DNA from 2 places in the Nonomuraea sp. NPDC051941 genome. Region 2 is predicted to be linked to the other one. Evidence: riboswitches for the same ligand, from Rfam matches in the RefSeq annotation. Region 2 holds a riboswitch; the other holds the start of a gene.
What was found. Region 2 has a riboswitch for cyclic di-AMP ahead of ACIHFD_RS41975 (glycoside hydrolase family 25 protein). Riboswitches for the same ligand answer to the same signal wherever they lie in the genome.

Region 1: another riboswitch for cyclic di-AMP. It lies ahead of ACIHFD_RS50895 (C40 family peptidase); the one in region 2 lies ahead of ACIHFD_RS41975 (glycoside hydrolase family 25 protein).

What each region holds. Positions count from the first base shown of each region.
Region 1 is NZ_JBIUCF010000045.1:87,483-94,477, reverse strand. Features, by position in the region: gene ACIHFD_RS50910 (ATP-binding cassette domain-containing protein) at 1-41, opposite strand, end outside; gene ACIHFD_RS50905 (sugar ABC transporter substrate-binding protein) at 42-1,145, opposite strand; gene ACIHFD_RS50900 (ROK family protein) at 1,246-2,412, shown strand; gene ACIHFD_RS50895 (C40 family peptidase) at 2,445-2,975, opposite strand; cyclic di-AMP (ydaO/yuaA leader) riboswitch at 3,024-3,167, opposite strand; gene ACIHFD_RS50890 (3-isopropylmalate dehydrogenase) at 3,269-4,315, shown strand; gene ACIHFD_RS50885 (branched-chain amino acid aminotransferase) at 4,533-5,630, shown strand; gene ACIHFD_RS50880 (O-methyltransferase) at 5,669-6,313, opposite strand; gene ACIHFD_RS50875 (DsbA family protein) at 6,373-6,995, shown strand, end outside.
Region 2 is NZ_JBIUCF010000032.1:142,099-149,093, reverse strand. Features, by position in the region: gene ACIHFD_RS41980 (DegT/DnrJ/EryC1/StrS family aminotransferase) at 17-1,186, opposite strand; cyclic di-AMP (ydaO/yuaA leader) riboswitch at 1,848-1,992, shown strand; gene ACIHFD_RS41975 (glycoside hydrolase family 25 protein) at 2,005-2,781, shown strand; gene ACIHFD_RS41970 (VanW family protein) at 3,063-4,724, shown strand; gene murJ (murein biosynthesis integral membrane protein MurJ) at 4,813-6,432, shown strand; gene ACIHFD_RS41960 (hypothetical protein) at 6,721-6,995, shown strand, end outside.

The sequences.
Region 1 (6,995 bases), on a different contig from region 2:
ACCGCCCCGTACCGTTTGGAGATGTCTGTCGCCGAGAGCATCTACTCGATGCCCTGCTTCTCGCAGGCGGCCTTGACCTCGCCCGTGCAGAGCTGGGCGGCGGTGTAGAAGCCGTCCTTCACGATCGTGTCCTTGACCTTGTCGGCCGTGACGGGGATGGGGTCGAGAAGGAAGGCCGGGATGTCGGCCGCGCCGTTGTTGACCTTGGCGGGAGCGGTGGGCTGCTCGCCCTTGGCGACGGCGACGGCGAGCTCGGCGGACTTCTCCGCCTCCGCCCTGATGTTCAGATATATGGTCATGTACTGCTCGCCGGTGAGGATGCGCTGGACGGCGGCCAGCTCGGCGTCCTGGCCGGTGATCGGCGGGAGCTGCTTGTAGCCCGCGCGTTTCATGGCCGCGATCGCGCCGCCCGCCATGCCGTCGTTCGCGGACAGCACACCGGTGATGGTGTCCTTGCCCAGCGCGGTGATGGCCTGCTCCATCTCCTGCTGCGCCTTGTCGGGGCTCCAGTCCGGCGTGTCGAACTCCCTGCCGACCTTCACCTTCCCGTCCAGCACGCTCTTGGCGCCCTTCTTGTAGTCGGCCGAGCTGGGGTCGGTGGGGGAGCCGTGGATCATCACGATCTGGCCCTTCGCCGCCGTGCCCCTGGCGGTCATGGCGTCGAGCAGGGCCTGGCCCTGCATCTCGCCCACCCGTACGTTGTTGAACGAGACGTAGTACGCGTAGTCGAGCCCCGAGATCAGCCGGTCGTAGGCGATGACCGGGACCTTCTTCTGCTTGGCCTGGTTCACCAGGGGAGCCACGGCGTTGGCGTCCACGGCGTCGAGCACGAGCACGTCGGCCTGCTGGGTGAGCGCGGCCTCGACCTGTTGCTGCTGCTTGGGGGCGTCCTGCTCGGCGTTGCTGTAGAGAATCTTGCAGTCGGGGCAGAGCGACTTGACCTTCGCCTCGAACAGCGGGCGGTCGAATGCCTCGTATCGGGTGGTCTTGGACTCGGGCAGGAACAGCGCGATCGTCTTGCCGCCCTGGTTCTGCGTGGTCGTGGTGGTGGCGCCGGTGCCGTTTCCGGTACTGTTCCCGGCGTTTCCGCAGGCGGCGGCCAGGAGGACCGCCGCGACAGGGATTGATCGCCATGCTCGGTGCATCGCACTTCGTCCTTCCGGATGTGCCGCCCCTGTGCTTGGTAAGAAAGGTAATTTACTATCAGGCAAGTTGGCTAGGCTCTGTTTCCTCAAGGAGGGTGAGATGCGGGGCGACCTGGGTAATCCGCGGATGCTGCGAGTGCTGAACGAGCGCCGCCTGCTCGACCATCTTCAGGAGCACGGCCCCGCCTCGCGCACCGACCTCGCCAAGATCACCGGCCTGTCAAAGCCCACGGTGTCCGCGGCCCTGGCCGGGCTGGAGGTGGACGGGCTCGTTCACCTCGTCGGCGAGGTCTCCGGCCGCCCGGGGCCGGTCACGTCCCTGTACGACGTCAACGCCGCCGCCACCCACGTCGCCGGCGTCGACATCGGGCGTGACTGGATCAGGGTCGCCGTCGCCGATCTGCGCGGGAAATTCGCCGGCCGGAGGGACGGGCGCAACACCGCCCTCACCTCCGCCGAACTGGCACTCCTGGTCGGACAGCTGTGCCGGGCCGCCGCCTATGAGGCCGTCGTCGACTGGCCCGACATCGCCTGCGCCGTCGTCGGCACGCCCGGCGTGTACAACCCGGAGCTCGGCCGCCTGGAGTTCGCCCCCAACCTGCCCGGCTCCGACCTGGCCGAGCGCCTGCGCGCCGAGATGGAGGTCGACCTCGTCATCGAGAACGACATCAACCTGGCCGCCGTCGGCGAGCACACGCACGGGGCGGGGCGCGGCAAGTCCAACTTCGCGCTGGTGTCCGTCGGCACCGGCGTCGGGATGGGCATCGTGATCAACGGTGAGCTGTACGTGGGCGCCCGGGGAGCGGCGGGGGAGGTCTCGTACCTGCCCGCGACCGAGGACCCGGCGCCGCCGGCCGGTGACGCCCTGGCCCACGGCGCCACGGAGGCGGTCGCCGCCGCGCCCGGAGTGGTCCGCGCGGCCCGCGCCGCCGGCCTGAGCCTGCGGACGGCCAAGAAGGTCTTCGCCGCGGCGGCCTCCGGTGACAGAGTGGCCCGCTCGGTGGTGGAGGCCGAGGGGCGCCGCATCGGCGGCCTGCTGGTGGCGGTGGCCGCCGTGCTGGATCCGGAGGTGATCGTGCTCAGCGGCGGCGTGGGCCGCAACCTGGACCTCCTGGGGGAGTCCATCGAAGCCCGCATCGCCGAGCTCGGCCCGCTGCGGCCGTCGGTGGTGGCCAGCACGCTGGGGGACAGCGGCGTCCTGCTGGGCGCGGTGGCCCGCGCCAGGACCCGCGCCTGGGAGCTCATCTTCGACGCCCGCCTCCCCTGACCGTCGCGTGGGGAGGCGGACGCCGCGGCCTCCTACAGGGTGGCCGTGAGGGTGGTGGGCGTTTCGTCGCGCTGCTTCTGGAGCTTGGACCAGAGCCGTACGCCCTTGCGGTCGGGGCGGACGCCACCCACGAAGGACTCTCTGCGCCAGGAGGTCAGGCGCTCTTCCTTGACCACGTCACCCGTGTGCGGCGAGTGGACCATGTAGCCGGGCCGGGAGATCATCCCGACATGCCCGAGGCCGTGGAAGAAGACCAGATCGCCGGGTTTGAGGTCCTTCCAGTCGATCTTCTGGGTGAACGCGCCGTACTGTTCGGCGGCGGTGCGGGGGAGTTCGATTCCGGCGTGCTCGTACGCCCTGAGCATGAGCCCGGAGCAGTCGTATCCGCTCGGGCTGGCGCCGCCCCACACGTACGGGGTGCCGCGCTTGCTCATGGCGAACTTGATGGCGACCTTCCAGGCGGGCGTCGGAGCCTGTTCCTCCTGGATTTCCTTGATCTGGCCGCCGGTCAGGGTGGTGAGGTCGTCGATCTTGGCCGAGGCATGGGCTGGGGAGGCCAGCATGAGCCCGGCGGCGCCCGCCGCCAGGACAATGGCGATTCGAGACAGGGGTCTGTCCTTCCATAAGGCCGGCCGGGTTAGCTGACGGGCTCGGGCCTGGAAGTAGCCCTACGGCATGGGGGTGCCGACTCGCCCCAGGGGGAATGTGGGTCCCCGGCTCCACGCAACGGCGCGCGGATTAGGCTGGTCGGTGACTTTAACGAAACGGTCAAAGAACCGCAATACCGGACAAAGGGGTCGTCCGAAAGATGAGATGAAGTGTTCGTCAGCCGAGACGACGCGGTAAGGTACCGCCCATGGAGTCGCGTAACATCCGTCTGGCCGTCATCCCCGGCGATGGGATCGGCACCGAGGTCGTGGCCGAAGGGCTCAAGGTCCTGGAGGCAGTGGGCACGAAGATCGAGCCCACTCACTACGACCTGGGAGCCGCACGCTATCACCGTACCGGCGAGACGCTGCCCGACGCCGTGCTCGAAGAGCTGCGCGGCTACGACGCGATCCTGCTCGGCGCCGTGGGCGACCCCAGCGTGCCGCCGGGCATCCTCGAGCGCGATCTGCTGCTGCGGCTCCGCTTCGAGTTCGACCACTACGTCAACCTGCGCCCGGTCAAGCTGTTCCCCGGCGTGGAGACCCCGCTGGCCGACACGCCGCCGGAGAACATCGACATGATCGTCGTCCGCGAGGGCACCGAGGGCCTCTACGCGGGCACCGGTGGCGCCATGCGGCGCGGCACCCCGCACGAGATCGCCACCCAGGAGTCGCTCAACACCGCCTACGGTGTCGAGCGCGTGGTGCGCTACGCGTTCGAGAAGGCCGTCACGCGGCCGCGCAAGAAGCTGACGCTCGTCCACAAGACCAACGTCCTCACCTTCGCCGGTGACCTGTGGCAGCGCACGGTCAACCGCCTGGCGGCGGAATACCCCGACGTCACGACCGACTACTGCCACATCGACGCGGCCTCGATGTTCTTCGTGAGCCAGCCGGAGCGGTTCGACGTGGTCGTCACCGACAACCTGTTCGGCGACATCATCACCGACCTGGGCGCCGCCATCGCGGGCGGCATCGGCCTGGCCGCCAGCGGCAACATCAACCCCGAGCGGTCCGCGCCGAGCATGTTCGAGCCGGTGCACGGCAGCGCCCCCGACATCGCCGGCCAGGGCAAGGCCGACCCGACCGCGACCATCCTGTCCGTCGCCATGCTCCTCGACCACCTGGGCCTGCACACCGAGGCGGCCAAGGTCGAGCAGGCGGTCGCCGATGACATCCTCGAGCGGCTGGCCGGCTGGGCGGGTCGCACCACCCACGAGATCGGTGACGACATCACCGCGCGAGTATCCGGCTAGGACCGCCTAGCCCCCAACGCGCCTGGTGGTCCGACGAGGGCCGCCAGGCGCTTTTTTGCGTCCAAAAGGGCTGATCGCCCCATTGGCCGCTTGCCATCCCATATAGCGAGACAATAGGAAGTACCGGGACTGTCTTCCGGGCAGCGCCCGCTCACCAGCACCGATCCGCAGATTTCTTGTAGATTTGGGCAGATTCGCAGAGAGAAGGACCGACGTCATGACCATCGCTCAGAAGCTCAGCTTCGACGTGCAGCTATCCGACCACGCTCGCACCGCGGCCGAGCGGGAGCAGGTACTGGCGAACCCCGGCTTCGGGCAGACCTTCACGGATCACATGGTCTCGATCGACTACACCGAGGGGCAGGGCTGGCACGACGCCAAGCTCCTTCCGTACGGCCCGCTCTCGCTCGACCCGGCCACCTCGGTCTTCCACTACGCGCAGGAGCTGTTCGAGGGGCTCAAGGCCTACCGCCAGGCCAACGGCTCGATCGTCGCGTTCCGCCCGTACGCGAACGCCGCCCGCTTCAACCGCTCCGCGCTCCGGATGGCCATGCCGGAGCTGCCGGAGGAGGCTTTCGTGGAGTCGCTCGAGCTCCTCGTCCAGACCGACAGGGAATGGGTGCCCACGACCGAGGGTCACAGCCTCTACCTGCGGCCCTTCATGATCGCCACCCAGGCGGGGCTCGGTGTCAACTACCCGTCGAAGTCGTACAAGTACATGGTCATCGCCTCCCCGGCGGCCTCGTACTTCACGGGTGGGCTCAAGCCCGTCTCCGTCTGGCTGTCCACCGAGTACACGCGGGCCGCCCCCGGCGGCACGGGCTTCGCGAAGTGCGGCGGCAACTACGCGGCCGCGTTCGTCGCGCAGCGGCAGGCCGTGGAGAACGGCTGCGACCAGGTGGTGTGGCTGGACGCCCACGAGCACAGGTACGTCGAGGAGATGGGCGGGATGAACCTGTTCTTCGTCTTCGGCGACAAGCTCGTCACCCCCGCGCTGACCGGCACCCTGCTGCCCGGCATCACCAGGGAGTCGATCCTGGAGCTGGCCGGCGACCTGGGCCTGGAGACCGAGGAGCGCCTCATCTCGATCGACGAGTGGCAGGCCGGATGCGAGTCCGGGGAGCTCACCGAGGTGTTCGCGTGCGGCACGGCGGCCGTGGTCACGCCGGTGGGCACGGTGAAGGGCGCCGACCGCTCCTGGAGCGTCGCCGACGGCAACCCCGGCCCGGTGACGATGCGGGTGCGCGAGGAGCTGGTGGGCATCCAGTACGGCGCCCGCCCCGACGCCCACAACTGGATCCACAAGATCGTCTAGTGGGGACGGCCGGGTCCGCGAGGGCCCGGCCGCCGCGCCTAGTTCTTCCTGATCAGGGTCATCCCGTCCGCGACCGGCAGCATGAGGACCGTCACCCGCGGATCCTCCATCACCAGGTCGTTGAACTGCCGGATCTCCACGGTGGTCTGCTCCTCGTGCGCCGGGTCCGCCACGTGGCCCCGGCGCAGCGTGTTGTCCGCCACGATCAGGCCGCCGGGCCGCAGGCGCTCCATGAGCAGCTCGTAGTAGCCGGGGTAGTTGCCCTTGTCGGCATCGAGGAAGGCCAGGTCGACGGTCTGGTCGAAGGCGGCGAGCGTCTCCAGCGCAGGCCCGAGCGTGAGCGTCACGCGGTCCTCCACCCCGGCCTCGCGCCAGTAGCGGCGGGCGACGGAGGTCCACTCGTCGCTCACGTCGAAGCAGTGCAGCCGCCCGCCGGACAGGCCCCTGGCGATGCACACGGACGAGTAGCCGGTGAACGTCCCCACCTCGACGACGACCTGGGGCGCCACGAGCTGGGTGATCATGGTCAGGAAGGTGCCCTGGTCGGGCGAGATCTGCATGCCGGCGGCGTCCCCGGTGGCGCCGAGCGTCTCCTTCGCCAGCTCGTCCAGCAGGGCGTCGGGCGGGGTCGTGTGCGCGAGGACGTACTGTGCTACGGCGGGATCTAGGAGGTATGCCTTCATATATCCATTCTCCCGGCATCGGGTAAGGTCTGCGCGATCAATGAGGTGAGAGTGGGCTGATGATGAAGCGGTTGCTGGCGGTGGCGCTCGCGTGCGTGGCCATCGCCATACTCGGGGTGGTGTCGTTCTCGGGGCCGGGCCGATCGTCCGACGGGGTGCGGCTGACCCGGCAGATGGACGGATCGATGGTCCTGGCCGACCGGGGCGGGGACGCCCCCGTGCTGGACGTGTACGAGGACTTCGACTGCCCGGTCTGCAAGGACATGCACGCCAAGGTAGACGGCGCCATCAGGAAACTCGCCATGGAGGGCAAGGTCAAGGTCGTCTTCCACCCGGTGACGATCTTCCAGGAGGAGCCCATGCGCTCCAACTCCATCCGCGCCGCCGCTGCCGCCCGCTGCGTCCCCGAGGAGAACTGGCTCAGCTTCAGGGACGAGCTGTACGCCATGCAGCCCGCGCCGCACGGCGAGGCGTCCGGATTCGCCGTCGAGGACCTGGTCAAGGCCGCCAGGCAGGCGGGGGCGTCGGTGGACGAGTGCGTCAGGTCGCAGTCGTACGCGCAGGCCCACCTGGCGGAGACCGCGAAGGTCCGCCTCCAGGGCACGCCCACGGTGCTGCTCGACGGGAAGCTGCTGGGCAACGAGGCGTTCGACCCGGCCGCGCTCGAGCGCGTCATCACAGG
Region 2 (6,995 bases):
CTATTTCCGTGCTTTTTCAGGGCGCATTGTGCAGAGCAGGAGACGAGAGCTCCGCGAGGATCGGCAAGGCCCGCTCCGCCTGCAACGGGTCGATCGGGAGTACGTGGCGTGCCCACCAGCGGGACGCCTCCGGAGCCGGAGACGCTTCGGTGAGGCCGGGCGCGTAGTCGTCGAAGGGAGGGTCGTACACATACCCGACGATGACCCCGCGTCGGCGCAGTCTTTGGATCGCACGTTCACGATCCTCGACGAGGAGCGGCACCCGGAACAGAGGCTGATCCAGCTGCTCCAGCACCGCCGGCGCGACCGTCTTCAACTCGGCGAGCCGGTGTACGCCGGCAAGCCTGCGCCCACGCTGCGCCTCGAGCATCTTCATCCGGCGCAGTCCGTAGGCCTCGATCAGCGATCCCTGGCGCATGCGGTAGCGATGGTTGTCCGCGCATACCCAGGCGTCCAAGGCGTCCAGCCCGGGGCATTCCATGCCTCCGCCGGCCAGCCGCGGCGCGAGCGCCGTGCGCCGAAGCGCGATCCGGTGACCTTCACGCCGCTCGTTCAGGCCCAGCGCCTGGGCCGGCCACCAGACCGGGCCGCCGAGGGCTGTGGCCGAGACGGCGTTGCGAGCGATCACCTTGGCCAGGACACCCAACTCGGCGAGCGGGAATCTCCGTGAAAGCCAGCGCGTACGCAGTGCCTGCAATGCCGGGCGGTCATCCGGTTGCGCCATCGCCACGATTCCGCCCGGGGCGGCGCCTGGGTGTTTGGACAGGCTGAAGACACCGGCATCGCCGAATGCTCCGACCGGCGCTCCCATCACCGTCGTCTGCATGGCGTGCGCGGCATCTTCTATGAGAGGGATGCCGCGTTGGGCGCACATTCCGCCCAGAGCGACGATGTCGTCCGGCAGGCCGTACAGGTGGGTGGCCAGCACCCCGTCGAAACGCAGCCCGTCCATTGCTCGGGTGTCGATGTTGCCGTTGCGGGGGTTCGTCGGGGCGATGACCGGTCGCAGCCCTGCGGCCAGCACCAGGAACAGGATTTCGTCCGCCGAGATCGCCGACATCAGCAGGCGCTGCCCAGGTGACATCCAGTGCCGTAACGCGATGAACAGGCCAAGCCTGTGCGAGGGCACGTACAGGCACTCTCGGCCCAGCCGGGAGGCGAACTCCGCTTCGATTCGTTCGAACACCGGTCACCTCGAGTCGCCCGCCGGTGGCGCAGGGGCCGCCACACCATACAACTACGAAGAATAGTAGTTAGTCAGAGCAAGGCGACAATCAGGGCACCTCACGAGCTGAACGTACGAGGAATACGAGATCTCCCCAGGCCGACGAGGGCCTGGGAAGATCTTCTGGTGACTTGTCAGTGATGATGTGCGGCGGGCTCGTGATGGTGATGCGCCACGGCCGGCTGGCGACGCTGGAAGATGTGACCCCAGCGACGTGACCATCGTGGGCATCTCCCACCCGATGGCAGCCTTGCCGTCCACGCCAGAGTCCTCACTGCCTTATGACCGTGGCCAGCACCGCCAGGCGCTCGGCCGCACCTTCAATCCCATTCGTCCCGCCCTTCGCAGCGCTCCCCCAGAGGCCGAGATCGACTCGCCTTTTCGTCCGCCGCGAGGAGCAGGTCCGGAAGGGCGGCCGCAGACTTTACCTAGCCCCAAACCTGCTACTGGCAAGGCGTTTCAGCCCTCGTTCGTAGCCGATACACCGCGGATGGGCTTTGCCCCACTTGCGCCATCTATGAAGGCATATATACCTTTTACCCATCTGTGGTACGCGCCGTGATGAGCCTCTTCGTCGCGGCGTTGCCTTTTCGTTGACCAGACCGTAAGCCGCCATGGGCGGCGCATACGGCCGCCGAATCCGCGTCCCACGGAACCGGGGACCCAATCTTTCCGGGGTGAATCGGACGCCAGCCCAGGCTGCGCCCGTAGGGCACTTCCAAGCCCGAACCCGTCAGCTAACCCGGTAGGCGGCATGGAAGCAAGGAGTCAATGCCCCCATGCCCAAGCCCTGGCTTGCCGCAATCGTCCGTTCCTTCAAGAACCATCTCGATCTTCCCCCCAAGCGCCTTGGCCTCGCCGTTGCCGGCGCGATCCTGGCCGGGACCGCCGCCTTCACGGGCGCAACCGGCACCGCGCTCGCTTCGACCACCGACCACGACTCGCGGCACCAAGCCCAGCAGGCGACCAAGGCGTTCACCTACGGCGTGGACGTCTCCAGGTACGAGTCCCAGTACGACTGGACTGCCAGCCCGGCCCAGTTCGGCATCATCAAGGCCACCGAGGGCACGACCTTCCGCGACTCCTCATTCGCCCGCCACTGGCGCGAAATGGGCAAGAAGGGAATCGTACGCGGGGCGTACCACTTCGGCCACCCCCGCAACAACCCCATCGCCGAGGCGGAGTACTTCCTCGCCATGGTGAACTCGCAGCCCGCCAAGGCCGGCGACCTGCTGGTCCTGGACCTGGAGACCACCGACGGCAGGTCCGTCGCCGAGGTCAACGCCTGGGCCAAGACGTGGCTGTCGCACGTGAAGGCCAAGACCGGGGTCACGCCGATGATCTACAGCGGCTGGAACTTCGCCAACAAATACGGCAAGGGCCTGGCCCAGTACCCGCTGTGGGTCGCCCACTACAGCAAGGCCAAGGGGGCCATCACGCCGCCCGCCGACTGGAAGTCCTGGGCCATCCACCAGTACACCGAATCCCCCATCGACCAGAACGTCTCCGCGCTGACCCCCGCCCAACTGCGCGGCCTGGGCCGTCCAGCCGTCTGAGCAGGCAGACGGACATGGTGGAGGTTGGAGAGCGGCTCATATGCCCCTCCCCAACCTCCACCCTCACAGTGCCGTCATGGCCGCGATCCACCTCGACATCTACGATGAGCATTAGTAGTCAGCTACTAGACTCTCACCATGCATGACGTCGCCCCGTCGCTGGAGGCCGCCGTCGCCCCGGCCGCCGGTCCCGCCCTCCATGTGAGTGCATGATGAATCGACCTGTCATGCACAACGCGCACGCGCCTTCGCCGACGGGCGGCCGACACGTGGCGGCAGGCGTGCGGAACCGAAAAGTGCTGATCATCGTGGCGGCCGTGATCGCTGTCGCGCTCCTCACCTATGCCGTGCCCGCGGTCATCCTGGCAGGCGAGGCACCCTCCGGTACGCGCGTGGCCGGCATCGACATCGGCGGCCTGTCCGCGGCCGACGCCCGCGCGCGTCTCGAGCGCGAGCTGGGAAAGCGCGCAGCGCGCCGATTAACGCTGGCAGCGGCAGGCAGGACGATCCGCGTGACCCCTTCCGAGTTCGGGCTGGCCTTCGACATCCCGGCCACGGTGGAGGCGGCGTTGGACGGCACCAGCACTCCCGCCGGCGTCGTGCGTTCGCTGTTCGGCAGCCCCAGGAACCTCCCACCGAAAGTCACGGTCGACGAGCGTGTGCTCGCCGGCGGGCTGGGCAAGCTGGCCAAGGCCATCGACGCCGAGCCACGCGAGGGCGGCGTCCGGTTCCGCGGACTCGAGCCCCAGACGATCCTCCCCAAGCCTGGCCGAGCGCTGGATCGGGACGAAGCCGCGCGCGCCGTACGCGAAGCGTTCGCCGACAACCGCACCTCGGTTGCGCTGACGGTCCGCCCGGTACCGCCCACCGTCTCCGCCGCGGAGGTCCGCCGGGTCGCCACCACGGTGGCGACTTCGGCGGTCGCCGCCCCGTTCACCGTGACGAATGGCGAGCGAAGGGCCCAACTGCCTCCGGCCCAACTGGCGGCCGCACTCCGGTTCGTCGTCGATGACCAGGGAAAGCTGAAGCCCTCCTTCGCCATCAAGGGCCTCCTGCCCGACCTGGACAAGCAACTGGTCGAAGGGAGCCAGAGCCCGCGAGACGCCTCCTTCAAAATCACGAAGGGCCGGCCACAGGTCATTCCAGGGCGCCCAGGCCGCGGCGTCAACGCCAAGGCCCTCAGCATGGCCATCGCCGACGCTCTCACCACTGGCCGGCGCAGCATTGCCGCGCCTCTCGCCAAGATCCAGCCCCGGGTGACCACGGCGGAGGCCAAGAAGCTCGGCGTCAAGGAGAAGGTCAGCTCCTTCACCACCCGCCACCCCTGCTGCGCACCCCGCGTGACCAACATCCACCGGATCGCCGACATCCTGGACGGCTACGTGGTGCAACCCGGTGAGACGTTCTCGCTCAACACCATCGTCGGCAAACGCGACAAGGCGCGCGGGTTCGTCGAAGCGCCCATGATCCTGAACAACCGGTTCGTCAACGACGTCGGCGGAGGGGTTTCCCAGTTCGCCACCACCATGTTCAACGCGGTCTTCTTCGGCGGCTTCCAGGACGTCCAGCACACGCCTCACCAGTACTACATCACCCGTTATCCGGCCGGGCGGGAATCCACCGTCTCCTATCCCCAGCCGGACTTCCGCTGGCGCAACGACTCCCCTTACGGGGTGCTGGTCAAAACGTCCTACACCGGCACCTCCATCACCGTCGACTTCTGGAGCACCAAGCGCTACGACATCGAGTCCCAAAGCTCGTCCCGCTATGACATCAAGCCCTTCCCCACGCTCACCGAGACCGGCGAGAAGTGCATCCCGATGGACGGTGCGGAGGGCTTCGCCATCGACGTCTGGCGGATCTTCAAGCAGGACGGCAAGGTGCTGCGCAAGCAGAAATTCCACAGCGTCTACGCCCCCGAACCCCGTCTCACCTGCAAGTAACCCTGCAGCTCCGATCTCGCGTCAAACGTCGTACCTGGCACGAGATTCTACTATCGCGTCTAGTAGAACCTCTGGTAGCTTCGCCTGAGTGTCCAGCGCTCCTTCCCCCGACCGCGATGAGACGAGCCTGCTCCGGTCAGGATCCGTCATGGCGATGGGCACCATGGTGTCCAGGGCCACCGGATTCGTCAGGACGCTGATGATCGCCGCGGCTGTCGGAACACAACTCCTGGGAGACGCCTACAACACGGCCAACTCGATCCCGTTCGCTCTCTACGATCTGCTGCTGGGCGGGTTGATGACGGGAGTGCTGGTCCCGTTCCTGGTGAGGCGCCGGGCGGGGGACGACGACGGAGGGCTGGCGACCGAGCAGCGGCTGCTGACGGTCGCAGGCATCGGTCTGCTGGTCATCTCGGCGGTCGCCGTGGCGGCGGCGCCCTGGCTGGTGGGGCTGTACGCCGGGCGATTCGTTCCGGCGCAGTTCGAGGTCTCGGTACTGCTGGCCCGGTTCCTGCTTGCCCAGATCTTCCTCGTCGGGCTGAGCGGCGTGCTGGGCGCGCTGCTCAACGTACGGGCACGCTTCGGCGCGCCGGTCTGGGCGCCGGTGCTCAACAACCTGGTCATCATCGCGGTCGGAGCGATGTTCCTGCTGATCGCCGGACCGGGGGTGGCGCCCGAGAGCATCACCGGGGGGCAGGTCGCGCTGCTCGGGTTGGGAACCGTCGCCGGGATGCTGGCGCAGGTCGCGGTCCTGGCAGTGACGCTGCTGTCGGCCCGGTTCCGCTGGCGCCTGAGGCTTGACCCGCGTGGCTCCGGCCTGGGAGAAGCGGTGCGCGCCGGCGTGTGGATGTTCGGCTACGTGTGCTGCACCCAGCTCGGCTTCGTGATCACCGCGAATCTGGCCAACAGGTCCGGTGCGGTGAGCGCCTCCGGGTCGGCCGCCACCGGCGCGGGCCTGAGCACGTACACGTACGCCTACCAGCTCTTCCAGCTCCCGTACGCGATCATCGGGGTGTCGCTGCTCACCGCGCTGCTGCCCAGGATGAGCGGGCACGCGGCGGCGGGGCGCCAGGACGAGCTCCGTTCGGACTTCCTGACGGGTGCCCGACTGCTGATGGTGGCCATGGTGCCGCTGGCGGTAGCGCTGGCGGTAGCGGCGGAGCCACTGGCGCGACTGGTGTTCGCCCGCGCCGCGATCTCGGCGGCCGACGCCTCCAACATCGGCTGGGTCCTGACCGTGCTGGCGGTGGGGCTCGTCCCGTTCACCGCCTTCCAGCTCATGGTGCGGACCTACTACGCGCTGGGCGACACGAGAACACCTGCCATGCTGGCAGCGGGGAATGTCACCGTGCACGCGATCCTGGCCTCGGTGGCCTACCTGCTGCTCCCCCCGGAAAAGGTGGTGGTGGGAGTGGCCGCGGGTTTCATGCTGTCCTACGCCGTCGGCACCCTGGTGGCGGGCCGCCTGCTGGGCCGCCGCGTGGGCGGGATAGGCGCACGCGTGCTGGGCGGACTCCTCGGCCGGCTGTACGCCGCCGCCATGCCTGTCGCCGTGTTGGGGCTGGCCTCCCGGCTGTTGACGTCGGCACTGCTGCCCGTACTTGCAGCCTGCGCGCTGGGGCTGGCCGCCTTCGTACTGATCGTCCGCGCGTGGGGCGTGGAAGAGATCAAACTGATCCTCTCCCGCCTGCCCCGGTTCATGCGATGAATGGCCGGACGACGGTCACCTCGCCCACGACAGCATAGCCTTATCTACGATCGATCATCGTAGATGAGGTATCGTGGGCGGCATGATGCTGACGCGGAATTCTCCGGCATGTCGCCCCAGCGCTTGAGCAGGGCGCTCGCGGCTTCGGTCCTGATATTCGGCGTGTCGGCGTGTGGATTTCCAAGCATGGGAACGGGTGCGTCCTTGGCAGACCCGTCCAGAGCCGGCGCATCCACCGCGGCCACGCCGACTTCCCCCCCAAAGCCCTCTCGAACGTCCAAAAGCACCGTGGGTAAGGCCGTCCAGCAGGAAAACCTCTACGAGATCGCGACCGACGAGCCCGCGCGACCCGTCAAGCAGGCCGCCGTCACCTACCTTGAGGCCTTGTTCACCTACAGTTACGGCGCAGGCAGCCCAGCGGCCACGAGAGAGCGGATGGCCGCCGCACGGCTGCCCACTGCCCCCGCCCGAACCGCCACGCCACTGCTGTCCGCGGACGCCGACGGCGCTATCCAGGTGGAGTATCCACAGCTCGGCGGCCTGACCAAGGATCGGGCCTCCAT